Regions from separate parts of the Arthrobacter sp. A5 genome, predicted to be linked through region 2. Evidence: riboswitches for the same ligand, from Rfam matches in the RefSeq annotation. Region 2 holds a riboswitch; each other region holds the start of a gene.

Region 1 (6,359 bases), 1.7 Mb from region 2:
CGCCTCACACCGCGAAACTGCACATAACTGTGAGCTGAGCCTAATAGATGATCTGGTGCCCGGGAGGCTCCAACTGATGCAGCGCCGCCCTCGCGGCGACGGTTTCGCCGGCGTATGCGGGGCAGGTCAAACGTCCGCTGAGCAATTCCGACCCAACAACCCCAAGATCATGATTTTAAGGTGAGGATCAGCGCGGCCTTCCGCGTTAGAACTGACGTTGAGGTTACAAAGTCTTACGCCGAGCCATTCGCTTAACAGGTCATCGTTACTCTGACGCTGCCGGCCAGCCTAATCAGGCTTTCTCCCAAAATCATCCATCACCACTGGACACGACGCGGCCGCCGTCAAACAATGCGACGCTCAACACCTGTTCCGCGACGTTCGGATTGAGTCCGGTTTGGTCGGCTATCCATTCCGGGTTGGGATGCTTCCCTGCTGCCGTGCGGATGATCTGTGCCAGTTGCTGTTTGGTTTCCTCCAGCCGCATGGTGGCGTCCAGGTGGTTTTGGGCAGCACTTTGGAGTGTTCTCTCGTTGTTGAGCGTTTTTCGACCTGGGACCAGGTTCTCGCCGGTACCGGTGCCGGCTTCGTCTACGACGGCGGGGTTTTCGGTGGTGATGGTGAAGTTGCCGGCGTTATAGGTGACAGCATCGATCAAGCCCTTGTCCTGGGTGATGTGCAGGTCGAATTCCGGATAGTCCATGTACGGCAGGACATAGTCCCGAATCATTGCTTTGAGCTGTTCTGGGTACACGAATCGGACTTCAAGGTCGGCAATGTCATGGTCTTGTCTGATCCGGTCAAAAACGACTCTTGAGGTGATGACGGGGTGTACGTTATCCACTGTTTTTTCGCTCCTTTAGGGTTACGTCCCGTGGAGTGGTGTAGTTCCCGGCTTCTGAGCATCGGATTTCCGACGTGAAGAGCCATCGTGCGATGGTCAGTGAGTACCGATCAAAGAACTCACAAAGGACACAAACACACGATGGCTCTAGACCAGTCTGCCCTGCTCGATCTCCTCGGACAACTGAAGCTCACCGATGTCTCGGACCGGATCCGTGCCGCGACCGAAACGCTGTACCAGCAGCTCATCGAGGCTGAGGCGACCGCGTTCATCGGTGCCGCCCCGTTCGAGCGCTCCGAGGCGCCTACCACCCAGCGCAACGGGTCCCGGCCCAGGACGTTGACTACTACCGCCGGGGACCTGAACCTGAAGATCCCGAAGCTGCGGAACGGGTCGTTCTTCCCGGCCTTGCTGGAGCGCCGCCGCCGTGTGGACCAGGCTCTTTACGCGGTGGTGATGGAGGCCTACCTGCACGGGGTCTCCACCCGCAAGGTCGATGATCTGGTCAAAGCGCTCGGGGCCGATACCGGGATCTCCAAGTCTGAAGTTTCCCGGATCTGCGAGGCCCTCGACCACGAAGTCGGCGCGTTCAGGGACCGCGATCTGTCGGTCATGGAATACCCGTATGTGTTCCTGGACGCCACCTACTGCAAGGCCCGTGTCGGGCACCGTGTGGTGTCCCAGGCGGTCGTGGTCGCCTTCGGGGTTGCCGCCGACGGACGCCGGGAAGTCCTGGGCTTCGACGTCGGCGACAGCGAAAACGAAACGTTCTGGACGTGCTCGAACTTCCGCAGGCGCTGGCCTCGGAGGAAAGGCTGCGGTGCTGCGCGGCAGTGTTTGATAGCTATGCAGAGAGGGTCTATGCGGTCCTTCACGCCCCGGTCGACTCGGTGATGCCAGGGACGGGAGAGTAGGGCTTTGAAGTGGTGGGAACCGTTGCTCGGGATCTTGGCAGGTCTGGCCGCCATCTATCTGGTTCTTTTGTTGGCCATCTGGATTTATGCCCGGCGCCATCCGGAGACGGTGGGTCTAAACGATGCACTGCGTCTGTTGCCGGATCTTTTGCGCGTCATCCGGCGCATGGGCGCTGACCGGTCCCTGCCGCGTGGTGTTCGTGTCCGGCTTGTTCTGCTGCTGGTGTACTTGGTGTCTCCGCTGGATCTTGTCCCGGACTTCCTGCCGGTGATTGGTCACGCAGATGACGTCATCATTGTGGCGATCACATTGCGTTCGGTGATTCGCAGTGCTGGGCCGGTGTCGCTGCGCGAGCACTGGCCCGGGACTCCGGCCGGATTGGCGATCATTGAACGGCTCGCAGGGCTGGGCCCGACGGCCGCGAAATCGGGGCAGAGCGATGGTGCTTGACGATGTGCAGGCCGTGGACTCGAATCGGCTGCGGCGGCGCGGATTTGCCCTGGAATGGTTCACTTTGGGCTGGAACGTGATTGGTGTCGTTATTCTGGCGGTTGCCTCGATTGCGGCCGGGTCGGTGGCCCTTGCCGGGTTCGGCCTGGACAGCCTGATTGAGATCGGCGCCAGCCTGGTCGTGATCTGGGAACTCTCGGGCACCGGCGAACAGCGTCAAAGATGGGCCCTGAAATTGATTGGCGGGGCGTTTCTTGTCCTGGCAGGCTACCTGTTGGTCCAATCCGGGGTTGCCTTGGCCGTAGGTCACCGTGCGACACCGAGTCCGGGTGGGATTGCCTGGACTGCTGTCACGGCCGTCGTCATGTTTACCCTCGCTGCGGGCAGGTCACGCACGGGCAAGGCGTTGGGCAATCGGGTCCTGGTGGCCGAAGGGCGGGTGACGTTCATCGACGGGTTGCTGGCCACTGCGGTCCTGACCGGTGTCGTGCTCAATGATTTGGCGGGGTGGCGGTGGGCGGATCCGCTGGCGGGCCTGGTCATCGTCTACTACGCCGTCCGTGAAGCCATGGACATTTTCCGCCATCACCATTAGCCGGTGGCGCGCCCACCCCCGGTGCTCCCGGGCATCGTTGGCGGGTGCATGGAATGGAGATTCCTGGCCGCGCGGTGGGTGTCGTCGCAGGCCGGGTCCTGTCGCCGGCGATGGCCAGACGGGGGCGGTGGGGCGTGTCCTTGCCATGTGTTGCGCTGGGGCAGGGATTCCTGGGCACAGCCACCCCGGGCCCTGTGGCCTTGGCACTGACGACGGCCGGTTCCCCGGCGGATTGCGGACCAATGTGCTGGAGGTCAGCGTGCCGCCGACCCGTCCGAGGATCCGTGTTCCCTGGACGGCCGGTCAGGGGAAGCATCTGTTGGCGTCTGGGGGCTTTTTGCGGTGCGTGTCAGCTGGGCCGGCTTTCGGTTACGATCGTGCTAACGGTGATGGATCCCGCCGGGGCCCTGGGGTCCGAACCGCCAATATGGCTGATGGTTTCCTGCCCCGAGCGACGGGTGGGAGATTGCCATGGGCGAAACGAGTGGGGACCACGGTGGTGCAGATGATCGCACCGCCGCAGGTGAGGGCATTGGTCCGGTACCTGGGACTGCCGGTCCAGTGGGTGTCTCAGATTCCGGGTCCGGGCCGGATCGGGCGGGGAAGTGGCTCAATCCGGGCATTCTCGGGGTGGGTGCGGCTTCCTTTTTCAGTGATTCGGGCCATGAGCTCGTCACCTCCTTGCTGCCGTCCTTTCTCAGTTCGACCCTGCACAGCGGCCCGGCCGCGCTGGGCGCGATAGAGGGCGTCTCGGATGCCCTGGTGGGGTTGAGCAAGCTCGCTGGCGGCCCGCTGTCCAATGATCCGTCCCGCCGGGCCAAGATCGCCTCGGGCGGATACCTGCTGACCGCCATCGCGACGGCCCTGATCGGGGTCTGTACCGCGGTGTGGCAGGTCGCCGGGTTCCGTGCGCTGGCGTGGGCGTCGCGTGGGGTGCGGTCCCCGGCGCGGGACACGCTCCTGGTGTCGATCACGCCCCGGACCGCGTACGGGCGCGCGGCCGGCATTGAACGGGCGGGTGATAACGCGGGGGCCATTGTGGGCCCGCTGCTGGCGGCTTCCCTGGTGGGGCTGCTGGGCATCAGGACGGCGATCGTGTTGTCCTTTATCCCGAGCATGTTTGCTGCCGTGGCCATCGTGGTGGCCGCACGGCAGGCCCGCAAGGTGGTGGCCACCCCGGCCGGGAAGCGGACGCTCAGTTTCAATGTGGGCGAATTGCGTCAGGCCGGCTTGTTCACGGCTCTGCTGCCGGTGTCGTTCTTTGAACTGGGAAACCTTGCGGCGACGCTGCTGATCCTGCGGGCCACGACGGTACTGGAAGCCGGCGGGATGGGCGCCGGGACGGCAGTGACCGCGGCGATCCTGATGTATGCATGCCACAACGCCGCGGCGTCGGCCGCGGCCCTGGCCGGTGGGCATCTGATCGATCGGCTGAGCCCGCGACTGGTCTTCACCCTGGGCGCGGCCATGTATGTGGCCGCCTATCTACTTTTTGCCATCGATGGGGGTGGCTGGGTGGTGTTGCTGGCTGGGTTTGTGCTCGCCGGTGTCGGGATTGGCTTCGCGGAGACGTCGGAGCAGACGGCGGTGGCGTTACTGCTGCCGGACCGGTTGAGGGGCAATGGGTACGGGCTGTTGGGGCTGGTGCAGTCCTTTGGTGACCTGGGCGCGACCGTGGTGGCCGGTGTCCTGTGGGCGGTCTTCTCCCCGACCGTGGCCTTTTTGTATGCGGCGTTCTGGATGGCCGGGGCGGTCTTTTCCTCCCCGGCGCTGACGCCGCGCCGGATGACCGACACCGTTAAGTGATTGGCCCGGGACGGCCCGTCACCGGTGGTGACTGCTTCTAGGACCCATCCGTGGCGGGGGCCGGAACGCCTGCCGGTGCTTGCTGAAGATCTGCTCATAGAGGTCTTCGCCGTAGCTGGTGTAGGCCGGCTCTCCTTCTACGATTCGGTGGGTCCGTCGGCCGTCGTCTTCCCGTTGCGCCTGCAGGAACAGGGCCCTGGGCAGGTGTTGGGTGTAGAGGCCGTGGGAGAGGTCAAAGAAGTGGGTCACGAACACGATGCGTATGTTTGTCTCCAACAGGGCGGTGATGATGTTCCGGGCGATGGCTGATCCTTCGCGTTCGTTGGTGGCGGAGAAGGACTCGTTGAAGAGTACGAGTGAATGGGGGGTGATGGTGTCGGCGATGGTGCTCATGCGCTCGAGTTCCTCATCGAGTTTGCCGCTGTTGAGTTCGGCGTCTTCCTCGCGTTTGTAGTGGCTGTAGATGGCATTGCTGATGCTCGAGCTGAAGTAGTCGGCGCAGACAAACATGCCGCATTGCATCATCAGCTGGGCGGCGCCGAGGCTGCGCAGGAACGTTGATTTTCCGCCCTCGTTGGCACCGGTGAGCCAGGTGGACTGCGAGGGAACCGGTGAGAAATTCCTCCAGCCGGTGCCCGAGCCCGCGTTCGTGGGTTCCGATGACGATCATGGACGCATCCAGGGTGTGGGCCAGGCGTCCCAGCGCGTGGACGGGCTCCCCGGCCAGGGCCCGGTAGCTCCAGGGGATCCCGTACGGGGACAGGATCGGAGAGACGGTCCTTGATTCCGGCGGAGATGGCCTCAAGATCGTCATCGACCCCGTCCGGGTCGATGGGTTGGGAGGCGACCGAGCCGTCCGGTGCCTCCTCCACCAGGTAGCTGGTGACATCCACATAGGCGCAGACCAGCTCGACGTCCAGGCTGTACGCCAGCTCGGCGGCCCGGTGGGCGACGGCCAGCGGCTGGCCGGGGATGACACCCATCAACACGGGGCGGGTAATGCGGTAGTGGGCATCCCGGGGCCGTCCTGGCTCAGTCATGACGGGCGGCCGTTTCCTGAGGGCCGGTTCCCGGCCCGTAGGGCATGGCTGGGTGGGCGTCGGCGATTTCAAGGAGCCGGTTGTATTTGGCTACCCGTTCCCCCCGGGCCGGGGCCCCGGACTTGAGCTGTCCGCAGCCGGAGCCGACGGCCAGGTCCGCCACAAAAGTATCCTCTGTTTCCCCGGAACGGTGGGAGACCATGGCGGTGAACCCGCCCCGGTCGGCGACAGTAAGGGTGTCCAGGGTTTCTGTGACGGTGCCGATTTGGTTGGGTTTGATCAACACCGCGTTCGCGGCCGCCTCCGCGATGCCTGTCCGGACCCGGTCGGGGTTGGTGACGAACAGGTCATCGCCGACGACCTGCACCCGGCGGCCCAGGGCCGCCGTCAGCTCCGGCCACCCCGGCCGGTCATCTTCGGCCAGGGGGTCCTCCAGGCTGCGGATCGGATATTCTGAGATCAGTTTCTCGTAATACCCGGTCAGCTGGGTGGGTGTGTAGGAGCGCCCGTTCAGCTCGTAGCTGCCGTCTTGGTAGAAGTAGTTCGCGGCCGGGTCCAAGGCGATGGACACCCCGCCGGTCCCCGGGGTGTAGCCGGCATCGGAGATGGCGGCCGTGATCAGCTCAAGGGCCTCTTCGGGCCGGGAGATTTCCGGGGCGTAGCCTCCCTCATCTCCGAGCCCGGTGGAGAGGCCCTTGTGCCGCAGCGC
Region 2 (12,970 bases):
GCCTTGGTCCATATCCCGCAGCACCTTGGTCACCGTCGGATCGGCGCTGGCCGCCTGTTCCGCAAGCTTGGACAGCGTGCCGGCAAGCAGTCCGGTGGCGGCCCCGCCGATGCACCAGCCGACGATGGTGGGTAGCTGCAGCCGCCATGCGAGTGTGAGCGGGCCGGAGAGGTCGCCCCTCGCGTTCACCCTGCCCGCCCTGCCGGCCAGGAGGCTCGCCCCGCTGTCACGGTGCGCCTGCAGCAGGAATAGGGCCACCAGGCAGACGGCCGCGAGCGCAGCGCTGAGCAGCAGTGGAGTGAGATTGTTGGACGCGTATGCCCCCGTCTGCTGACCCCAGCCGATGGGCGAGAGCCAGCTTGTCCAAGCCGGCGTCAGATGGATCCCGTCCGCGCCCGGTCGGCCGAGTGCGTCGCCTAAGCCGCGAACGACGTACGCCAGGCCGACGGCGGCGGCTGCGACCCCGTTGGCGCCGCGGGAGGTGCGCATGAACCGGGCGGCCAGCAGCCCGACCCCAAGGAAGCAAACACCTGTCGCCGCAACCGCAGCACCAGTCACGACCGAGCCGTACGCATCGAGCCTGCCGGCGGTGAAGGCGAGGGCAACGACGCCGCCGAGCACCACATTCGCCAGGAAACCGTGGATGAGCGTGGCGACGGTTGGCGTAGTCCTGGCAGCAGGGGTCGCGGCAATCATTTCCGCCCGACCGGATTCTTCCTCGGCGCGGGAATGCCGGACCGCAAGAAAGGTGCTCATGAACCCGGCCAGCAGCGCAAGGAAGGTAAAGATCTCGAAGAATACGAAGGCATCCAGCCTCCCTCCCTGCGGGGTCCCCCGCAGCATCAGAATCGAGGGATTGGCGATGGCGAGCCGGAGTATGTTCTCCCGGCCGGCATAATCTCCGTACGTCTGCGCGACGGCGGAGGCGGAGACGACGGCTAGGAGCCCGATGCCGGCAATCCAGATGGTCAACTGCCAGCGGTCCCGGCGTGCGCGTTGGCGCAGCAGCACTGACAGCGTGCTCATCGTGCGGTCGCCTTCACGCCGTCTGCGGCCAGCTCTTCACCATAGTGGCGCAGGAAAAGCTCCTCGAGCGAGGGCGGATTCACCGTCAGCCCCTGTACGTCGAGGGTGGCGAGCACCGGCAGCACGGCATTGATCTTGTCGCTGCCGACGGAAAACCTGACCCGGCCGGCCGCCACCGTGAGGTCGTGGCTGGCCGGGATGTGCGCCAGCTGTTCCTGACTGATCCCCTCGACAGCGAACGAAATTTCGGTGCGTGTCAGATGGCGCAGTTCCGCCAGACTGCCGGACTCGACCGTCCTGCCGGCGCGGATGATGGTTACCCTGCTGCACAGCTGCTCCACTTCGGAGAGAATGTGACTGGAAAGGAGGACTGTGGAACCTGCGGCCGCGGCGTGCGCAATCTCCTGATTGAAGACCGCTTCCATAATGGGGTCCAGCCCACTGGATGGTTCGTCCAAAATGTACAGCTCAGCAGGCGTGGCGAAAGCGGCGATCAACGCGACCTTCTGCCTGTTCCCCTTCGAATAGGTGCGGCCCTTCTTCGTCGGGTCGAACTGAAACACTTCAGTCAGCCGCGACTTCCTGGCCGCGTAGACGGCCTTGTCAGCGGTTCCGCCGCGCAACCGGCTGATCAGGTCGATGGCCTCGCCGCCGGACAGGTTCGGCCACAGATTGACGTCCCCGGGCACATAGGCGATGCGCCGGTGAAGCTCCACGGCGTCGTTCCACGGGTCCTGTCCGAAGACTGCGGCGGACCCGGAGCTGGACCGCGCCAAGCCGAGCAAGACCCGGATGGTGGTCGATTTGCCGGAGCCGTTCGGCCCGAGAAAACCGTGGACTTCGCCCGCGGAAACTTTCAGATCGAGCCCGTCCAGCGCCTGCACGCGGCCAAAACGCTTGACCAGATTGCGTGTCTTGATGACCGTGTCCATACGTCCCAAGCTACGCTCGTTTCACAAACTTGTGAATCTTCCTAAGACACTGCTCCTGCCCGGACTGGTCGGGCGGCAGCCGGAACGTTCGGGACCGCCGGTCCTGCCTTGACTGGCCGGCAACGGCGGGGCCCGTGGCCGCGCGGCCATCCGGCGGTTATTCATCAGCGACGCTGCGCAGCCGCTGCCTGCACGTCTGCCACGACGCCGTCGTCCAGTGCGGCCCGGACACAGGCCGCAGCCAGCCGCGGCAGCTCATCGACACCGACAAGGCCGGCCAGACCCGCGGCAGCGGCCGGCAGCCCAAGCCGGGTTGCGCCGTCGACCACCTTTTGATCCAGAAAAGGGGCGACGTCCGTCCAGACGGCTTGGACTTCACGGCAAAAAATCGCCGCTCCCACGGGCCCAATGCCGGGAAACTCCTGCAGACCCTTGATCAGCCCAGGCGTGCCCTCTGCGGCACTATGGAGCCGCCGCAGATCGCCATGGTATTTCGCCGTCAAAAGCTCAGCTCCGTCCCCCAACATGGTCGCCGTTCGCTCGTCATAGCGGCGGTAGTGACCCCGCCCCAGAGCGTCGACACACTGCTGCCAACTGGCCGCGCTCATCGCCTGTGGCGTCCGGAATCCGGCGGCGAACAGCTCATGCGCCGCGGCGACCGCAACGGAAGCACTAATTCTGGCCGACAACAGAGTGGACAACACCAGCAACTGGTACAACGGCGCCGGCGCATCCTTGACGGTAATCCCCGCTTCCTGGGCATAGGTGCGCCCATAGCGTTTCAGCAGCACGGCGACCGTCCTGTCCTGGGCCTTCGTCATGGAAAATCCTCTCGGTTGCGGATTCTCGTGACTCTACGCCCCGATGGCGGATGGTTGGAGAACGCCTGGCTAAAGCTGGCCAAGATCGGCGCCTGACGGTTTGATGGTTGTGCTGTTAGCCGACCAGGCCGCTCCGCCGACGGATCAGAATGAGTAGCGGGTTCATCGCCGGGTCTCTGGTCGCCGCCGTGCTTCGAACCACAGCAGCCAGCCCAGCACCGCGAAGAGCAAGCACCAGATACCGATGGCGACCCTGCCCGTCCAATTGGGACCGAACAACGCAGGCATCAGCACAATGAACACGTAAAGGCCAAGCACCAGAGGCAAACAGGGGCGCATATCCGCGCCGCGTCCCACTGTGAATGATGCCGATTCCACCCGACCCCAGGCCGCCATGGAACGGATAGCTGAACTTGTGTATCGGCACACCGGGTGGAAAGACAAGGAGCATTAGCGCCGACATCGCCCGGCGATTCCGCCCCAGCAACCTATCGCTCCGAACAAACCGTAGCGGTGATCTCGAGGCCGTACGAGCGCTTCAGATGCTGCCACCATGATCGTTCCTTGTCTTTGGTCTCGGTTGCTTCCTATTGCTCCCGGGTAAGGCGATGAGGCATCCGTGTAAATACCCGGTTTCACCACCTAAGTTCCATTGCACCGATGCCAGCCAAACGATGAGTGCTGGATGGCACAGCCGGACAACGCGTCTGAGACCTTCGCGGTGACGCTTCGCCTAGCCCGCGAGGCGACTGCCCGGCGCTCACACGCTGAAGCCGTCGACCTATGGAACGACGCGATCAGCCTGCTGGATAACTCTGCGGAGGTCAGCCAAACCGCGCTGCTCCTCGAACTCGCCCGCAGCAGATATCGAGCCGGAGACACGACTGGGGCGTGGCGCACGTGCTGCGCTGTGGCTGACGTAGCAAGATCGACTGCTGACGCGGCCGCGATGGCCGACGCCGCCGCGGTCATGCGCGGCGTCGCCGACTTCGCCCTCGCGGCCCAGATTCACGACCTCTGCATTGTAGCCACGCTGCTCCTTGGCGGGAGCGACCCGGTGCGCTTGCCTCGGGTGCGCGCCCAACTGGCGGCGACCGGCAGCGCCTGGGTGAACACACGCTACTTTGAGCTCGACGATGGCCTGGTTTCTGATGCAGAGAGAGGCGATCCGGATGCCGCATTCCTCACCCTGGACGCCCTGCAGGGCGTCTCGTGAATCTCAGCGCCGAACTCGCCGTCTGCACCGCGGTGGTGGCACGGATGCGACAACCTCTGTGGCAGTGGCGGCTAACGATCGTGCATTCATCGTTGCTGCACCTCGAGGGACGTTTTGACGAGGCCCGGGCACGCTCCGATGAGGCCCTTCAGTTCGCTGCCGCGTCCGGAGACGCATCGGCCGCCTGGATGCACCTCGTCATAAGTTCGGCCATTGCCCTACACACCGGGGTGGGACTCGATCGCGCGGAAGCCTCGGTACGAACCGTACTCGAAGATGCGGCCTAATTCGCACGATGGTGGCTCGCGCTGATTCTGGCCGCGCAGGATAGGCGAGATGCCGTGGAAAACTATTGAAGGCCATTCGGCCTCTCCTGCCGGACTTTCCACGCCGTTCCCTGGAGTGGTTAATCGGCACCATCGGGCATGCGACGGTCTGCGTTTACCTGGGCGACGAGGAGGCATCCGCCGAGCTTTATGACGGCCTTCTTCCTTTCGAACGGATGCAGTCAAACGCCAATGACCAGACTCCGTCGTCGGGATCTGTGGCGTTGTACCTCGGACGGCTCGCCGCACTGAGAACAGACACGGACGCCGCGGCATCCACTCACCGCACGCGAAGCCGAGGTGGCAGCGCTGGTTGCGGAGGGGCTAGGCAATCGGGCGATCGCCGAGCGCCTGTTCCTTTCCGAGCGCACTGTCGAGAATCATGCGGCCAACACTTTGCACAAGCTGGGCTTCGGATCGCGGTCGGCGATTGCCCTCTGGTATCTAACCGATGGTGAGGCCGGTTAGCTCATGCAGCGCGTGCCGGAGTGCGTGCCGCCGCCTGGCCACGCGGCCCGCTGGGAACGTATTCCTGCGGAAGATCCGCAACTCGCGGTAATCACGACCCCTGTAAGGTCAAGCCCTGCGGATCGCTAGTCGCCCCGGGGGAGAAGTTCGGCGGAGATCTGCCGGGCGGCGGCGAGGATTTCGTCTTCGCTCGCATTCAGGTCTCCGGCAGCCATCCCCACCATGTTGATCACGACCAGCGACAACCGGGCCCGCAGTTGGTCCGCCACGCTGGCATTCGGCGGGGTAAGAATCTCGAACAATCGTTTCAGCTGAGCCGACATCCCCGATTTGTCAGGGGAAATCTCCCGCATGGCCACGTGATTGGCACTGATGAAACGAAACATCCGCAATCCCTGGTCCTGCATGATGTCGGCCCATCTGGACAGCACTTCCCGCCGCAGTACGGGACCTGGTTCCTGCTCCTCGGCCCACTGAATCAGTTCTGAGGTCTGGGCGAGCATCGTCTCAATCAGGGCGCGGACAATGTCTTCCTTGCTGGCGAAGTGGTAGTACAAGGCAGCCTTGGTGATATTGAGCTGCTCGGCGATCTCTCGCATTGACGTTGCCTCATAGCCGTGTTCGGCAAATAGCCGGAGCGCCACCGTTTGTATTTGTGCTCGGGTGCCCCCCGCTTTACGTGTTTCCGCCCCGCCCATCATGTCCCTCGCACTTTCCTTGGTCTGGCCCATCCGCTTGCTAACTGACCGGCCGGTAAGTACTATACTAACCGAGCGGTAAGGCAAATATAATTCTAGTCCCGAGGACTACGGAAACCGAACCGGAATGTCCCTCTCCGCCGCACGTTGCGGAGGACGCCCACCGCAACGGCAACAACTTAAATTCAGGAGAAAGAACCCGATGACCGAGTTACCGACTGTTTCGCCATCCGTGGCAGCAGCGAATAAACGCAACATCCTGCTCGTCTTTGCCGGGCTGATGGTGACGATGCTGCTGGCATCATTGGACCAGACAATCTTCAGCACCGCCCTGCCCACCATCGTCGGCGAGCTGAACGGCGTTGACCACATGCTGTGGGTCACGACGGCCTACATCCTGGCGTCGACGATCATGCTGCCGATTTACGGCAAGCTCGGGGATCTCATCGGACGCAAGGGCTTATTCCTCGGGGCCATCGCCCTCTTCATCATCGGTTCAATCGTCGGCGGTCTGTCCCAGGATATGACCTGGCTCATCATCGGGCGCAGCGTCCAGGGCCTCGGTGGCGGCGGTCTGATGATCCTCTCCCAAGCCATCATCGCCGACGTCGTGCCGGCCCGCGAACGCGGCAAGTACATGGGCATCATGGGCGGCGTCTTTGCCCTCTCCTCCGTCGCCGGACCGCTGCTCGGTGGCTGGTTCACCGAAGGAATCGGCTGGCGCTGGGCCTTCTGGATGAACATTCCGCTGGGCCTTCTTGCCATCGCTTCCGCGATGTTCTTCCTCCGCTTGCCCGAGGTTGCGAAAGGGAAGCCGCGCCTGGACGTTGGCGGCATGATGCTTCTGGCGATCGCGTCGACCTGCCTCGTGCTGGTCACCACCTGGGGCGGAACAACCTATGACTGGAATTCTCCGGTCATCATCGCGTTGATCGTCGGCACCGTTCTCACAGCCGTGGCCTTTGTGCTGGTGGAGCGGCGCGCCGCCGAGCCGATCATGCCGCTGCACCTTTTCAAGGACGGAAACTTCAACCTCACCACCGGGGCCGGCCTGATCATCGGAATCGCAATGTTCGGTGCCCTGGCCTACCTGCCGACCTACCTGCAGATGGTGACAGGAGCCAATGCCACCGAGGCCGGTTTCCTGATGATCCCCCTGATGGCGGCGCTGCTGGTCACCTCCCTCATCTCCGGGCAACTGGTGAGTAAGACGGGTCGCTATAAGTGGCTGCCGCTGGTGGGTACGTTCATTGTCGCGGTTGCCCTTGTTCTGCTCTCCACGATGACCTCGACGCTGGCCTTGTGGGTGCTCTGCAGCTACCTGGCCGTGATGGGCGTCGGCCTCGGCATGAGCATGCAGATCCTTATCCTCATCGTGCAGAACTCGTTCCCGATCTCCCAGGTCGGTACGGCAACCGCGTCCAACAACTACTTCCGGCAGATCGGCGCCTCGCTGGGATCCGCCGTTGTCGGAAGCCTCTTCGTTGCCAAGCTGACGCAGCTGCTCAGCGACCGCATGCCCGGTGCGGCGTCCGGTGCGGCAAGCGCCAGCAACTCCTTCACGCCGGCTATTGTCAGGGACCTGCCCGCGGCGGTCCGGGACGTAATTGTCGGCGCGTACAACGATGCGTTGACCCCGGTGTTCCTCTATATGGTCCCGCTCGTTCTCATCGCCGTCGTCCTGCTGTGTTTCGTCAAGGAAATCCCGTTGGCCACCACGATCGAACGTGACATCCTGCCGGAATCGCTGGAAATTGACGGGATGACCAACAACCGCCTGGACGACCCGGCCGAACGGGGTGCAGGACCGGAGGCACTCTCCGGCAGCCACGGCCGCTGAACGGCCTGGCCGGAAGGAACGGACGGGATATTACGCGACCGTGCCGGGGGGGCGCCTGATCCCCATGCCGACCCGACGTCAGCCCGGCTCATCGCCCGGGCGCGGAGCCGGTGTTCACGCGCTCCCGTCGTCGGTCGGCGCAGCGGCGCATGCCTCTCGCCACAATTCGGCCATGATCTGTTCGGCCGGCTCGGCACGGCAGGCGGCGAATCCCACGCCCGCCCAGAGCGCCAGGCCGTCCGCGTCCCCTACCGCCGCCGCGGCCGCACGAAGGGGACGTGTCAACTGGTTGACCTCGGGATACGCCGCGGGCGCCTGGCCATCGTGCGCCCGGATGAAGCGGTTGGTGAGTCCGCGGGCAAAGCGGCCGGAGAAAGCCCGGGTCAGCGTGGTGCCGGTGTACCGTCCGGAGACGAGAGCGTCCTTGTGGGTTTGCTGGGCCCCGGACTCGGGGCTGCGCAGCAGCAGGGTGCCTAGCTGGACGGCCGCCGCCCCCTGTCCCAGCAGTCCGGTGATGTTCGCCGCGGACCGCACACCGCCGGCGGCAATCAGCGGCAAGGTGGTGAGCCGGCGGAGGTCCGTCAGCAGGGCGCCAAGATTGTCGCTGCCCGGCGATTCCTCCGCTGTGTGGGTGCCCCGGTGCCCGCCGCCATCGGGGCCCTGGACGCAGAGGCTGTCCGCCCCGCAACGCACCGCGGCGCGGGCCTCGGCAGCGTCCGTCACCGTCACCGTCACGTGCATCCCCACTCGGTGCAGGCGTTCGACGACATCCGGTTCCGGGGTGCCAAAGGTGAAACTGACCAGGGGTAGCGGGTGCGCGACGACGTAATCGACTTTCGCGGCATAGGCATCGGTGTCCGACGGATCCGGCTCCGGCAGGGAGACGCCGTACCGGTCCGCTTCCTCCTGCAGGATGCGGCGGTAGCCGGCCACGAGCGCGGCCCGATCCGATGAGGAACCGTTGCCAACCGGCCCTGGCGGCGCCGGGACGAAGAGGTTGATTCCTAGCCGGTTGTCCGATAGCCCACGGGTAATTTCGAGCTCCTCTGCCATCGCGGGGACCGTTTTGTAGCCCGCGGCGAGGATGCCGAGGCCCCCCGCCGCGGCGGCCGCTGCAACGAGCCCGGGAGTCGATGGCCCGCCGGCCATGGGGGCGGCGATCAGAGGCATCCGCAGATCGGAGTACATAAACATATGACTTCCTTACGTCGTGGTTTCGGACGGACGAGCACCCTTAGAGCAGGGCCGCCAACCCCAGCCCTCCAGCCCCTGCTGCCACGGCCAGCGCCATTGTGCCCAGTCCGTTGACGACGGCGAACCAGATGCGACCGCCCTGGATCAGCCGCACGGTCTCGAAGCTGGCGGTGCTGAATGTCGTGTATCCGCCCAGGAATCCGGTGCCGGCGATGAGCTGAAAATCCGTTGGCGCCTGATGGCCCAGGACCAGTCCGGCCACCAAGCCCAGGGCCAGCGAACCGGTCAGATTGATGGCGATGGTGCCCATCGGAATGGCGGTACGGAAGCGGGAGCGGATCAGTCCGTCCAGCAGGAACCGGGTGCCGGCGCCGAGGCCACCGGCGAGGGCAAGCAGCACGACCGTCACGTCGGACCGCCGCCCGCGCTCCGGTGCAACAGCGCGCCGGCCCAGATTCCGGCGGTCGTGGCGGCCAGCCCGCCGACCAGGCTCAGGCCCAGATAGAGAGCCGCACCGGAGATCCTGCCGTTGGAGAGCAGCACATTGGCATCCAGGACCAGCGAACTGTAGGTGGTGAAGGCGCCCATGCATCCGGTGCCCACCAGCAGCCGGATGATCCGCAGCGCGCCCTGGTCCGGTCCGCGCCGCACCAGGTTTTCCAGCAGCAGTCCCAGCAATAAGGCACCGCAAAGGTTGATCAGCAGCGTCGGCAGCGGCCACCCCGCCGGCGCCGGAAGCACGGTCCCCAGACCGTACCGTGCCAGTGTCCCACCGATCCCGCCGGCGATTACCAGCAGAATATGGCCAAGGTGCAGATGAACCGGGCGCGCAGGACGCGCCGCAACGGCCTCCGGATCCTCAATCCAAGGCTGCAGCGCCGGAGGCGTATGCGCCGGTTCCGTCACCGCTCTCGCCTCGCCCCGCCGGGCGCCAGCGGAACCACCAGCACCGGGCAATGCTGGCGGTGCGTCAAATGTACGGCCACGGACCCGGTCAGGAGGTCCTCCAGTCGCGCGCCGATGCCGTGCTCCCGGGTGCCGACGACGATCATGGTTGCCTGCAGACTGGCTGCCAGCACGCCCAGTGCCCGTGCCGGGTCCCCGGAAAGCAGCTGCAGTGACCACACGACCGGGCTGGACGCCAGCACCTGGCCCAGGCGATCGGTCAACTCCGCCGGAATTTCCACGCCGCCGTCGTCAATAGTGTCTGGATCGATGGGCCTGACACCGGCCGGTGCTCCCCCGCGGCCGGTCACGGGGTAGGAGGCCACATCCACGTAAGCGCAGACCAATTCAACACCGAGCCGGACGGCAAGTGCCGCAGCGTTAAGGATGACGGCGGCCGGCTGGCCGGGCATCGTGCCCACCAATACCGGCCCGGCCCCTCCGGTGACACCCGACGTGTCGGACAGCTCTGCGGACCGATGGGCCCAATGATGGCGGGGCTGTTGGTCGCTCACACCCACGACTCACCCACCTCTGTTGATCAAGGCAGGAACCATCAGCCAACCGGCGGTTCGAACCGGGCACGCCGGCTCCGGCGGGATCCATCACCGGATCACGACTTTACCGCCAAGCCCCAGCCTGCGCCAGCGCCGGATTTGCGCTGTCAGCGCCAGCACCGGATTTGCGCTGCTGGCGGTGGGCGGGGATCCTGCCCCTTCCCGGCAGCACCGGTGGACGGAGCCCTGCCCGTAGGCATGTTCCCGGCAGCACCGGTGGACGGAGCCCTGCCCGTAGGCATGTTCCCAGCAACACAAGACAGGACTACGCTGGCGCCATGACGGAAAATCCAGACCCCCGCGCCCCGGACGGCAGCGAACAGGAACCCAGCGAGCACGCCCGGGCCCGGGATTCGCCCGCCGTCGACTTCTCCCGATCGATTGATCCGGACATCGTGGAACCTGACGAGGATGCAGCGCCCGACAGCTAAGACCGGGACCCCGACAGCCGATAGAAGTCCGGGGGTCGACACCCCGCGGGCATCCATCCGCAACTGGATAGCTGGGCGAAAAAAATATAGCAAGCACCCTTGCCAATTTGGGGTGCTGCCGGTTTAAGCTAGGAACTGGCAGGTTTCTCTACGGAACCTTTCGCTGCAGCAAGCCATCGGGAGAATTCATGCTGGACTTCCTCACATCCAGGCCGGTGACGGCATGGCGCGCTTTCTCGGGGCCAGTGTTTCGGATGCCCGTGTTCTTGAGGTACGCGCTCGTCAGCTCCGCTGCCCTTCCCGCGTCGAGCGCGGCAGACGTCGTCGTCGTCCTTCATCCACTGGATTGCCAGCAGCACCGGCAAGGCGGCCGAAAATACGCGAACGTTCCCACCGGTACGCCCATCGGCGTCCTCGGCCGCGGACGGGGGCCGGATCTGTTGCGCACAATTCATCAGCACCATCAATGGAAAGCGAGAACATCATGATCAGCACAGAAAATCTCACCGGTCTGGCCGAAAGCGGCGGCGACGTCCTCACCTCCAACGGGGACAAAATTGGATCCATCGGGCAAATCTATGTCGACGACGAAACAGGACAGCCGAACTGGGTCACCGCCAAGACCGGGCTCTTCGGCACTTCCGAATCCTTCGTGCCACTGGACGACGCCTCTGCCCGGGGGAACGACATTGTGGTGCCGTACAGCAAGGACAAGGTCAAGGATGCTCCCCGGGTCGATCCCGACGGACACCTGTCCGAGGAAGAGCAGGACGAGCTGTACAGATATTATGAGCTGGCAGCCGGCGGATCGGGTTACGTCGAGGGGACCGGGACCGGGACCGGCGCCGCTGGACGCGACACATCCGGTCCTAATACGGACGACGCCATGACCCGATCCGAGGAGCAGCTTCGGGTCGGCACGGAACAACGGGAGACCGGCCGCGCCAGGCTCCGCAAGTACATCGTCACCGAAAACGTCACCAAAACCGTGCCCGTCAGCCGTGAAGAGGTCAGGATCGAGAGGGAGCCCATAACCGAGGCCAACCGCGGCGATGCTCTAGGCGGTCCCGACCTTACCGAAGACGAGCATCAGGTCACGTTGCACGAGGAGCGTCCGGTGGTGGAGAAGGAAACAGTCCCCGTCGAACGCGTGCGTCTGGGCACGGAAACCGTCTCCGGCGAAGAGACCGTCAATGAGGAAGTCCGCAAGGAAAAGATCGAGACTGAAGGTGTCGATGATGCGGGCTCGGGCGGCCGGAACCGGCCGTGAGCAGCAGCATCAATGCCGGGGACGAGGCCTCGGACCGCTCCCGCGGTCCGGGGCCGCGGAACCGTCCGTCGGAGGCGGACCGGTCCCAGGCCCGTGGCACCGGCCGGGATGACCGCACGGGCCGGGGCGATCGGCTCGGACGGGACGGCGTCGTCGGCCGGAGCGACGCCGTAAGCCGGGAAGGTGCCGTGGCCCGCGAAAAGGAGCGTTATGGCGGGATCAAGGTCGGATCGGCGTTTTTCGGCTGGCTGACGGCAACCGGAACGGCGGTGTTATTGACGGCGTTGGCCGCCGCAGCGGGCACCGCCGTCGGCGTGGCGACGAATTCCGACGCATCCCAGGCACTCGACAAGGCGTCGAAGAATCCGCAAACCGTCGGGATCGTCGGCATCATCATATTGCTGGCCATCCTATTCGTCGCGTACTACTGCGGCGGCTACGTGGCCGGCCGAATGGCCCGGTTCAACGGCCCAAAGCAGGGACTGATGGTCTGGATCTGGGCGGTGATTATCGCCGTCGTGGTGGCCATCCTGGGACTCGTTGCAGGGAACCAGTTCAATATCCTGGCCAGCCTCAACAGCTTCCCGCGGATCCCGGTTGACGAAGGGCAGCTCACGGGCGCCGGCATTATCGCGCTGGTGGTCGTCGCCGTCGTCAGCCTTGGTGCCGCCATGCTGGGAGGGCTTGCGGGAATGCATTTTCACCGCAAGGTAGACAAGGCCGGCTTCGCCCCGCTGGAACACTAACCAACATAACCCCAACATAACCGCAAAAACGCACACCACCGCAAGAACCTATCGGCTTTTGGAAAGGACGGCTGGCGCATGAGCACTTACCACCCGGAAAAGGACCCGGCGAACCCGGACAAACCGGGAACGGAACATCCGGCCGCGCAGAAGAATGGAGACCCGGGTGCCTCGGCAAACCCCGATCCGGTCAACGGCCATATCACCGGCCTGGAGCCCGGCGGCGGGGTCCCGCCGGGCGAGACGCCGCCGGCGGCAGACCAAATGAGCATGGATCAGGGCCACGACGAATAGAGCGATTCTGCTTCCCCAGGCACACTAGTGCCGCCCTGCCAGCAGCTCCCACCCTGCACGCCGTGTGGGTGGGAGTTGCCGGCAGGAACGGGACGCCGTGGTCCACAGCCGTGGTCTACATCTGCATGTCGATCAGCTCGAATATCTCCAGGCGGTACCTGCCGTTGCCCTCGGCGAGGAACGGATGGTCCTGGGTGAAGTTCTTG
Region 3 (9,365 bases), 1.7 Mb from region 2:
TTCAGGGACTCCGTGGGGCGGGCGGTGCCCGGGGGCATGGCAGCCACTGCGTGGCTGCGGCCGATGGCGGCCAGCTGCCGGGGTGTCATCGGTGGCGGGGCCGCGTAGAGGGACCGGCGCCAGTAATGGAGCACCTGGGGCCCGAATTCGGCCAGAAGTTCTTTTCTTCGCCGTCCGGTCAGGGAGCCATAGCTGCGTTCATTGAGTTCCCAGGCCGTTTGGACCGACGCCGTCCCGGCCGTGAGCAACCCGGTGACCAGCTCTGCCGTTTCCACGGCACGGGCCATCGTGGAGGAAAGTATGATCTCGGGGATGAATGCGGCGGCGGCGAGGGTTTCGGCGGCGTGCCGGGCTTCCCCACGGCCCCGGGTCGTCAGCGGCGGGTCGAGCAGCCCGGTAAACCGTCCTTGGGCGTTGAGGGTGCTTTGGCCGTGACGCAGCAGGATCAGAGTGCCGAGACCGGGCATAGTCCACCTACCTTTGAAGTGCAAAGGTAGGAACCATCAGCCAGGCGGCGGTTCGAACTGCAGGGCAGTTCCGGCGGGATCCATCACCGATACCGACCCTACAGTGCCGTGTCTACCCGGCGCCAGCCCATGACCGTGCTATCACCGGCGGCTCCGGGCCGGTTTAGCTGTGCCTTTCATAGGCCTCGGCCAGGAGCCGGTCCGCTTCCTCGCGGCCGCCCCAGCCCTGCACAGTCACCCACTTCCCCGGTTCCAGTTCCTTGTAGTGGGTAAAGAAATGCTCAATCCGTTCCCGCACCGGTGCGGGAACGTCGCCGGTGTCGGTGATGTCGTCCCAGCGGCGGTCGCCAAAGGGCACGGCAATGATCTTTGAGTCCGGTCCGGCCTCGTCGACCATGTTGAAGACCCCCACGGCCCGGACCCGGATTCCGATGCCCGGAAGCACCGGGTTCTCCAGCAGGACCAGAACGTCCAGCGGGTCGCCGTCCAGGCCCAAGGTCCCGTCGATGAATCCGTAGTCGGCCGGGTAGCCGAAAGCCGTGTACAGGGCACGGTCCAGGACAATGCGGCCACTGTCATGGTCCATCTCATATTTGTTGTTGCTGCCGGCGGGGATTTCGATCACGGCAAAATGTTCTTCCATGGTGCTTCCTTTCAGAGGGGATCTTGTGTGGGACGTGGAAAGGGCGGGATTCCTGTCTGTGCCAGGTGCAGGGGCAGACCCCAGCCGGCGAACCAGCCCAGGGCCTCAATCCATGACGCGTTGTCCCCGGCCGTGGCAGGCGCCCCCGTATCGGTCATGGACTCGATGAGCCGTAGCAGGCGTCTGCGGATTTCCGTCAGTCGTTGAACCACCATGGTCCGGAGCTCGGCGCTCAGGCTCCCTGATGCCAGCAGGTGCCGTCGGCACAACAGTGCCCGGTCCGCCAATGACCCGGTGAACCAGTCTTGGACGCTGTCGGCGTCCTCACCTGTGCAGGCCGGGCAGGCCCGGGCCGCCCAGGTATCCAGAGTTTCGGTGCACCAACGCCGGGTGTAGTCCAGGAGGTTGGCCTCATCGGTCAGGGCAGCCGTGTTCGAATTCGCGTAGCCCATCCGCAGCCCTGGCGTGGCCGGTCCGTCCATTTCACTGCAGATACGGCAAGGGTTCACCGGGCTGAGGATGGCTTCCGGATGCCGGTGGAACATTCCGGGCCGGCGCCCCAGTTCAGAGGCCACATGGTTCAGAAGGTCCTCGTGGAGGACGGCAACATCGAAAGGTTGGTGCCCTCCCCGCAGCCCGGCCCCGGCCTGCCACAATTCGATCTCCACGACCGCATGGCCCCAGGCATGGCGCGGACACAACCCCAACGAGCCGCGCAGATACCGGCGCAGGCCACCGTCCATGATGTCCCCATGCACGAACGACCACAGCTGGCGGACCTCTTCCCCAGCCAGGACAAAGGAAGCCCGCGGAACCAAGGGTCGTTCAGGCCGGACGCTCACCACTCCACCACCAGTGCGGCCTGAGCCCGGACAGGAGCCGGTATTGGCAAACAATGCAGATGGTTTCCGTCTGCCCCGGCCATTGCCTCAACGGTGGAGGCCGGCCACCACAGCCTGGGCGCGGCAACTATTCCGGGCATAGTGACCTACCTTCGAACGACAAGGCAGGAAACCATCAGCCATAATGGCGGTTCGGGCATTCACTCCCCGGCGGGATCCATCGCCGTTGATCCGAACTGTACAGCGTCCCGATTGCGGAAACGAGTAGTCCATGCCCTGCCACCGGCTCGACGGGATCAGGACCCGGGGTGGTGGATGCACATCCATAGTGTCCGGGACCGGATTTTCGCCGCTGGACGACCACGGCGGCAAAACTCGCAAAATGCTTTGGACCGCAGTGTAGGAGGGGTCCATCGGGCTGCGAGTCCCTAACGGATTCGGCACACCCCCGCCACATAGTGGTCAGCCAGTCGGTCGGGTTCGAGGTTGCCGTACCCCGGTCTCTCATAACGCCCGAGGGCTGTTGGTTGTTGTTTCCGAGCGCAGAAATACCGTTCTTCATCTCTGCGAGCCGCCCCTGGGAAGTTTTACAATGTGCCTTTGGGCTTCAAGTTGTTCTCCAAGTGCCTCGTTGTCGATTGTGAGTCGTTGGATATGTGCGACTGCAAGCTCAATCTGATCCCTCAGTTTCACGTTTTCGCTTCGGAGAGCGCCGTCAGGCTCGCTGGCCCGTGGTGGGCCGGCAGGAACTGTCCGGGCGACGCGAAGCGTGCTTCGACGCTCGTCGGCGACCTCTTGAGCGATTTCCGGGAAGTGTCGCCAGAAGGTTGAGTTCGACAGGCCAAGCTGACCTGCGAGGTTCCGTGCCGTGACTATGCCGTTCTCGTTCGTTTTTCGCAACTGCGTGAGAGCAGTACGGACCTCTGCTTCGCTGGGGAGAAGAACGGGTTACGTCCCGCTGAGTGGTGGAGTTTGCCTCGACACCGTGCGGGTCAGTTCTCTGATTATGCTGCAGTGAGTTCGGGGAGCAAAATCGCCTCCTCGACCGGTTCGGCGGGTGCCGTGTTCATTGCTTTTAGTTCGGCCATGGACGCCTCGGAAAGGTATCGGCGGTCCCCGGCTTCCCACTCGTCGTGTTGCTCGACGAGGACCGCGCCGGCGAGCCGGAGGAGGGCTGCAGGGTTGGGGAAGACCCCGACGACGTCGGTCCGCCTCTTGATTTCCTTGTTGACCCGTTCCATGGGATTCGTGGACCAGATCTGGCGCCAGTGTCTGGCGGGGAACCCGGTGAACGCGAGCACGTCCTCCCGGGCGTCGCCGAGCATCGCGGCGACCTTCGGATGGGATTTGACCAGCATCCGGGTGACTTCGTCGAACTGGGTGTTCACGTGCCCGGCATCGGGCTGGGCGAAGGCGGTGCGGATGATCGAGGCAACCATGTCCTGGGATCCCTTCGGCACGGTCGAGAGAACGTTGCGCATGAAATGCACGCGGCAGCGCTGCCATGCCGCGCCCTGGAACACCGTCCCGATGGCTTTCTTCAGGCCGCTGTGGGCGTCGGAGATCACCAGCTTCACTCCGTCCAGCCCGCGGGCCTTCAACGACCGCAGGAACGCCGTCCAGAACGTTTCGTTTTCGCTGTCGCCGACGTCGAAGCCCAGGACTTCCCGGCGTCCGTCGGCGGCAACCCCGAAGGCGACCACGACCGCCTGGGACACCACACGGTGCCCGACACGGGCCTTGCAGTAGGTGGCGTCCAGGAACACATACGGGTATTCCATGACCGACAGATCGCGGTCCCTGAACGCGCCGACTTCGTGGTCGAGGGCCTCGCAGATCCGGGAAACTTCAGACTTGGAGATCCCGGTATCGGCCCCGAGCGCTTTGACCAGATCATCGACCTTGCGGGTGGAGACCCCGTGCAGGTAGGCCTCCATCACCACCGCGTAAAGAGCCTGGTCCACACGGCGGCGGCGCTCCAGCAAGGCCGGGAAGAACGACCCGTTCCGCAGCTTCGGGATCTTCAGGTTCAGGTCCCCGGCGGTAGTAGTCAACGTCCTGGGCCGGGACCCGTTGCGCTGGGTGGTAGGCGCCTCGGAGCGCTCGAACGGGGCGGCACCGATGAACGCGGTCGCCTCAGCCTCGATGAGCTGCTGGTACAGCGTTTCGGTCGCGGCACGGATCCGGTCCGAGACATCGGTGAGCTTCAGTTGTCCGAGGAGATCGAGCAGGGCAGACTGGTCTAGAGCCATCGTGTGTTTGTGTCCTTTGTGAGTTCTTTGATCGGTACTCACTGACCATCGCACGATGGCTCTTCACGTCGGAAATCCGATGCTCAGAAGCCGGGAACTACACCACTCCACGGGACGTAACCGAAGAACGCGACGCGTCATTGTGGCTCCTGATGTCGCGTTATGAAGTGTGCAACCTGAACGCGGCGGGCTTCCAGACGTGCTTTCAGCAGCGGTGGGAGGAGCGGCACAGAGCCGAGGTCCCGGTCGATGGTGGCGAGCTCGTCGCGCCACGTGTCGACGTTTTCGGAGGCGAGGGCGACGTTGCGGCATGTCAGAGGCTTGCAATTGGCTTGGTCTGGGGTGTCGTCATCCTTACCTCCATCTACGGTGTGGCGTGGCTGGTCGGGGCCACCATCATCGGGGCACTGTACGCCGCCTCGCTGCCCGGCGTGCTGGTCTTCATCGTGGCCTCCCAGGGGGCCGCCCTCCTGCTCTTCATCCCCCTGATGAAACGCGGCACGCCGCGTACCGGTGTGGAGGCGGTGCATCGGTGACTGGCCGCCCCGGCGGGGAGCGGGCCGACAGGTGAGCCAGGCTTTACACTGGCGGCCGCAGCGTACCCGCAGCCCGGACCGGCTCCCCGGTGGTCCGGCACCTCCCCTCCGGAGAACCGCGACACCCCCGGCGGGGATGGCCCTACCGGACCACCCAGTCCGCGTAAAAGATCCCGAAGCCGGTTGCGCCGGCCAGCCCTGCGCTAATCCAGAACCTGACGATCACCGTCATCCGCGCCCACCCGGCAGATTCCAGGTTCCTATGCAACGGACCACGTGGACCTGCCGCGGATCCATGTCTGCCGATGCCCGGGACCATCCGGGTCGCGGCCAGGAACAGGAAGAGGCCGCCGACCAGCACCAGGAGCAGTTCCGTACGGGCAAAGATGGCCAACCCGGCCAGAGCACCGCCAAGCGCCGTGGTGCCGGTTTCCCCTAGACGCACCCGGGTGGGGTAGGTGTTCCACCAGAGGAATCCGACCAGGGCGGAGACGAGCACGACCGCCATTTCGGTGAGGCCGGCCGGATCCGTGACCGGGTAACACTTGTGTGCCAGCAGGGAACGGAGTGCCGGATTGGTGCAGGACTGGACGGTCTGCCAGAAACCAATCAACACGAACGCACCGATCGAGAAGATAAGAGCTCCCACCGCCAGCCCGTCGAAATCCTCCACCGTGGTGGCGGCGTTTGCCATCCCTCCCACCAGCACACAGATCCACGCCGTCGCCGCCACGACGCCGGCAACAACGCCCAGGCCCGCGAAACCGGCGGGTAGGTCGCGCAGTAAGGACACGTCCAACGATGCGGGGGCGACGCCGTGGGCATCGGTCAGGGTCAGGGACAGGACCCCGAATACCACCACGACGATCAGCTGGCCGCAGCCTTTGATGAGGCGCCCCAGGGTCCGACTGCTCCGCTGCCGGGCCGTGATGATGTCCGCCACCGCTCCAACGATTCCGAGGCCGATGAGCAGGAAAATGATCAGCCCGGCCGTGGCGGTGGGCGGCGGGCGGCGGGCCCTTGAGCATCACGACGGTCAGGTATCCCAGCAGCGAGCTGGTGATCACCACGATGCCGCCCATGGTGGTGACCGCATCCCCCGCAGGCCCGGTGGCATGCCGCCGCGAGTGTGCCAGCCGGACAAACAAAGGAGTGAGCAGCAGCGACGCCAGCAGGGACACCGCCCCCGCAGCAACCAGTGTGATCACGGTATGGATCCTCCCGCCGGGCCCGGCCGCGGTCCCCGGCTCCGGGTACGGGCCGGAGGTCTGGCCTGCTTCACGGGCAGATGATTTCGATCAGCCGGCAGCAGGCCTTGGCAGCATCGAGCAGGGCACCCCCGGCAATGGCACAGGCAACGGCCGCCGGGACAACGGTGTGCCAGCGGTTCCGTTCCGGTGCCGCGGCCAGGGCGTCCAGCCGCTCCCGGATGCTGTCCGCCGCATAGGCCAGGGAGGCGCGCGGGACCATGGCTGCCGCCAGAGCGGCACGGGCCAGGGACCGGGCCGTGACCTGGCGGGTGGTCAGGGTGGCCGCGCTCTCGTCCGCCCAGCGTTCGGTCTGCAGCTTCACTTCCCGGGCCAGGGGGCCCAGCAGGGGATTCAACGCCGTCCCGAGCGAGGCAGCCAGCCGGTGCAGGTGGTGCCGATGGGTCAGGTGGGCCTGCTCATGGGCCAACAGTGCCCGGCGTTCTCCCGCATCCAGGGTGTCCATCATGGCCGTCGAGACAACGACCGTTCCCCTTCCGACGGGCACGGCGTAGGCGTAGATCCGCGCGTCGTCGAACACAAGCAGGCTTTCATCGGTGAAGCCTACGGCTTCCCGGAGTTCGCGCAGGATGCCCACCTCAAAAGCCACGACACGGATCAGCCGGACCGCGAGCATGGCCAGCACCAGCGCCGCCGCCGCCCCGACCGGCCAGGGCACCGAGTCCCTGACCCCCAGGACGCCGCCCTGTCCTGCTAGGGGGCCGGCGATGGTCTTGAGCAGTCCGCCGACCGCCATCAAGAGCAGGGATCCCGTGGTGGCCGTGGCCGAAAGAACGGCCAGTGCGGTGAGCAGCCGGGTCGCTGCGGCCGGAGCGAACCATCGCCCCAAGTACGTCCCCAACCAGGCGAGCAGGCATCCGAGCAGCAGGGGGATGTAAACGCTGACGATCATGGCCGGCCGTTCCGGTGGTCGTGGGCGGAGATCAGCTCCCGCAACACCGCTTCGTCGGCGGGGTCGATGGCGTCGAGGAAGCCCTGCAGGACCGCAGCGCGGTCCGCCCCCCGGGCCAGAACCCGGGCCATCCGTTCTGCAGTGACAGCCGACCCGTCCGGAACCGGACGGAAGAGAAAGGCCCGCCCGGACTTTTCACGGGCCACCTGTCCCTTGGCCAGCAGACGGGTCAACACCGTCAGCACGGTCTTATAGGACAGGTCCGGTGCCTGCAACGCCTCATGCACCTGAGCCCCGGTCATGGCCCGGGTGTCGGCAGCCCACAGCACCGCCAGCACCTGCGCCTCCAGCTCGCCCCGCTGCCTGCGCCCCTCGTCGGGGCCGTCCCCATGGATCATGCCGCCACCGTTCCGTCCATAACAATCCTTCCCATGGACACTACCTCTTGTCTTACATCATGTAAGATTCAACTCCTACGACATGTAGGACTACGCGGAACCGAGTCTACTCCAAGGAGATCGCCTTGCCCGATACACTTCACCTGGTCGCGTTGGCCGCCACCGGACCGGGCCTGTCCTCCCTCGCCGCGGCGTATGTACCCCTTGAACAGTACGTACCCTTCGACCAGGGCATCAGGCACATCGCGACACTGGCGGGCTACCTGTCCTACGGGCTCATGGCACTCACGGTCTGCTTCGGTATCCTGACCACCACCGGGTGGGCACGCAGGATTGTCAGCAGGACCACCATGTCGACCACGCACATGGTCCTGGCCGTGACGACCCTGACGTTCGGCTGCCTGCACGGGTTTCCTACATCTTCCAGACCGGGACCGTGTTCCGGCCCATCAACGCCCTGGTGCCCTTCGTGGCCGGCGGGGACACCAGTGTCGGACTGGGCATCATCGGCCTCGACCTTGGACTGGCCGTCGCCGCCTCCATCGTGCTGCAGCGCCGCCTGGGCTACCGCCGCTGGCACCTGGTGCACTACCTGGCCTACGGCTCCTTCGCCCTGTCCCTGATCCACACCTTCACCGCCTCCGCCGAGGTCAAGGCCCTGGGCCTTCTCGGCGTCGGCGTCCTCGGATGCGCCGGCGCGGCCGGGCTGCTGTTCCTCCTCAGGCTGCTGCCGGCCCGGGCGGCCGCGGGTCTGCGCATCTCCCCGGAAGAGGTCTGACCCGGTGGCACCCAACAACATCGACGCGCCGTCGTCCGCGGGACGCATCAGCATCAGCGTGGACAACAACCACTGCCACCTGTTCGGCCTGTGCCAGCAGGAAGCACCCCAGGTCTTCGCCCTGGGCCCCGACGGGCGCCTGCGCTACACGCCCGCCCCGTCCGGGCAGGACACCGAGAAGGTGCTGCAGGCCGCAAGGATCTGCCCCATGCAGGCCATCAGCATCACCGGGAGGAACCCATGAACACCCGACACGAACGCATCCTGATCGTCGGCAACGGACTGGCCGCCATCTCCGCCGCGGAACGCCTGCGCGAAACGGGGTTCACCGGAGAGCTGGTGATGATCGGGGACGAACCCCACGGCCCCTACAACCGCACACCGCTCTCCAAGGGACTGCTCACCGGAAGCCGCAGCATCAAAGACCTCCCACTGCGCACCTACACCCCCCTGGACGCACGGTGGATGTCCGGGGCCGCGGCCGCAGCCCTGGACATCACCCGCCGCACGGTCACCCTCGACACCGGGGCCGACATCGGGTTCGACAAGCTCGTCATCGCCACCGGCGTCCGGGCCAGGCACCTGCCCGGCGCCCCCATGCACTCCCCGCATGTGTGGGCCCTGCGCACCCTGGCGGACGCCCGGGCCATCGACCGGGCCATGACCGGGGCAGTGCGGATCGCCATCATCGGCGGAGGGTTCATCGGCTGCGAAATCGCCTCCACCGCCCGCGAACGCGGCCTCGCCGTCACCCTGATCGACCGCAGCCCCACCCTGCTCCACCGCGAGCTCGGCAACGTGCTTGGCGCCGTCGTGGGGGATCTCCACCGACGCGCCGGCGTCCGCCTGCACCTGGGCGTCGGCGTGGCCGGCTGGACCGAAACCGGCACGGGGGCCCGCCTGCAGCTCGACGACGGGGAAACGGTCACCGCAGACGCGGCCGTTGTGGGAGTCGGCACCGAACCCTCCACGGGGTGGCTGCACGGCAGCGGCCTGGACACCACCAACGGAGTGTTGTGCGATGAAAGCTGCACCGTGCTCGACATCGACGGCCGGCCGGTCGAGGGCATCGTTGCTGCCGGGGACGTGGCCCGGTGGCCCAACCACAGGTTCGACGCCACCCCCCGCCGGGTCGAGCATTGGATCAACGCCATCGAAATGGGACGGGCCGCCGCCGACACCCTGGCGGCCGGTCCGGGAACGGCAACCCCCTACACACCGGTCCCGCGTTTCTGGTCCCACCAGCACGGGGTCAGGATCCAGTCCGCGGGCATGCCGTCGCTGGGAAC

What was found. A riboswitch is a leader RNA that binds a small molecule or an ion and turns the genes downstream of it on or off. The one in region 2 is predicted to bind fluoride.
Region 1: another riboswitch for fluoride. It lies ahead of ACLLJI_RS17320 (MFS transporter); the one in region 2 lies ahead of ACLLJI_RS09315 (universal stress protein).
Region 3: another riboswitch for fluoride. It lies ahead of ACLLJI_RS17295 (hypothetical protein); the one in region 2 lies ahead of ACLLJI_RS09315 (universal stress protein).

What each region holds. Positions count from the first base shown of each region.
Region 1 is NZ_CP180316.1:3,668,131-3,674,489, reverse strand. It holds gene ACLLJI_RS17345 (hypothetical protein) at 311-844, opposite strand; partial or broken gene ACLLJI_RS17340 (IS256 family transposase) at 986-1,618, shown strand; gene ACLLJI_RS17335 (hypothetical protein) at 1,621-1,758, shown strand; gene ACLLJI_RS17330 (YkvA family protein) at 1,763-2,209, shown strand; gene ACLLJI_RS17325 (cation transporter) at 2,199-2,804, shown strand; fluoride riboswitch at 3,181-3,256, shown strand; gene ACLLJI_RS17320 (MFS transporter) at 3,276-4,610, shown strand; gene ACLLJI_RS17315 (MutS-related protein) at 4,629-5,138, opposite strand; gene eno (phosphopyruvate hydratase) at 5,643-6,359, opposite strand, start outside.
Region 2 is NZ_CP180316.1:1,994,690-2,007,659, reverse strand. It holds gene ACLLJI_RS09370 (ABC transporter permease) at 1-1,026, opposite strand, end outside; gene ACLLJI_RS09365 (ABC transporter ATP-binding protein) at 1,023-1,958, opposite strand; gene ACLLJI_RS09360 (endonuclease) at 2,123-2,779, opposite strand; gene ACLLJI_RS09355 (hypothetical protein) at 3,465-3,995, shown strand; gene ACLLJI_RS09350 (hypothetical protein) at 3,992-4,282, shown strand; partial or broken gene ACLLJI_RS09345 (LuxR C-terminal-related transcriptional regulator) at 4,610-4,789, shown strand; gene ACLLJI_RS09340 (TetR/AcrR family transcriptional regulator) at 4,915-5,487, opposite strand; gene ACLLJI_RS09335 (MDR family MFS transporter) at 5,690-7,327, shown strand; gene ACLLJI_RS09330 (nitronate monooxygenase) at 7,442-8,521, opposite strand; gene crcB (fluoride efflux transporter CrcB) at 8,562-8,930, opposite strand; gene ACLLJI_RS09320 (fluoride efflux transporter FluC) at 8,927-9,427, opposite strand; gene ACLLJI_RS09315 (universal stress protein) at 9,424-9,981, opposite strand; fluoride riboswitch at 10,007-10,085, opposite strand; gene ACLLJI_RS09310 (hypothetical protein) at 10,302-10,454, shown strand; gene ACLLJI_RS09305 (DUF2382 domain-containing protein) at 10,939-11,724, shown strand; gene ACLLJI_RS09300 (hypothetical protein) at 11,721-12,470, shown strand; gene ACLLJI_RS09295 (DUF6480 family protein) at 12,549-12,764, shown strand; gene ACLLJI_RS09290 (YciI family protein) at 12,880-12,970, opposite strand, start outside.
Region 3 is NZ_CP180316.1:3,657,839-3,667,203, reverse strand. It holds gene ACLLJI_RS17305 (2,3-bisphosphoglycerate-dependent phosphoglycerate mutase) at 1-467, opposite strand, end outside; fluoride riboswitch at 488-564, opposite strand; gene ACLLJI_RS17300 (inorganic diphosphatase) at 631-1,110, opposite strand; gene ACLLJI_RS17295 (hypothetical protein) at 1,122-1,952, opposite strand; fluoride riboswitch at 2,111-2,186, opposite strand; gene ACLLJI_RS17290 (IS256 family transposase) at 2,957-4,204, opposite strand; gene ACLLJI_RS17285 (hypothetical protein) at 4,357-4,740, shown strand; gene ACLLJI_RS17280 (phospho-N-acetylmuramoyl-pentapeptide-transferase) at 4,883-5,713, opposite strand; gene ACLLJI_RS17275 (M48 family metalloprotease) at 6,019-6,900, opposite strand; gene ACLLJI_RS17270 (BlaI/MecI/CopY family transcriptional regulator) at 6,897-7,298, opposite strand; gene ACLLJI_RS17265 (hypothetical protein) at 7,735-8,076, shown strand; gene ACLLJI_RS17260 (ferredoxin) at 8,081-8,320, shown strand; gene ACLLJI_RS17255 (NAD(P)/FAD-dependent oxidoreductase) at 8,317-9,365, shown strand, end outside.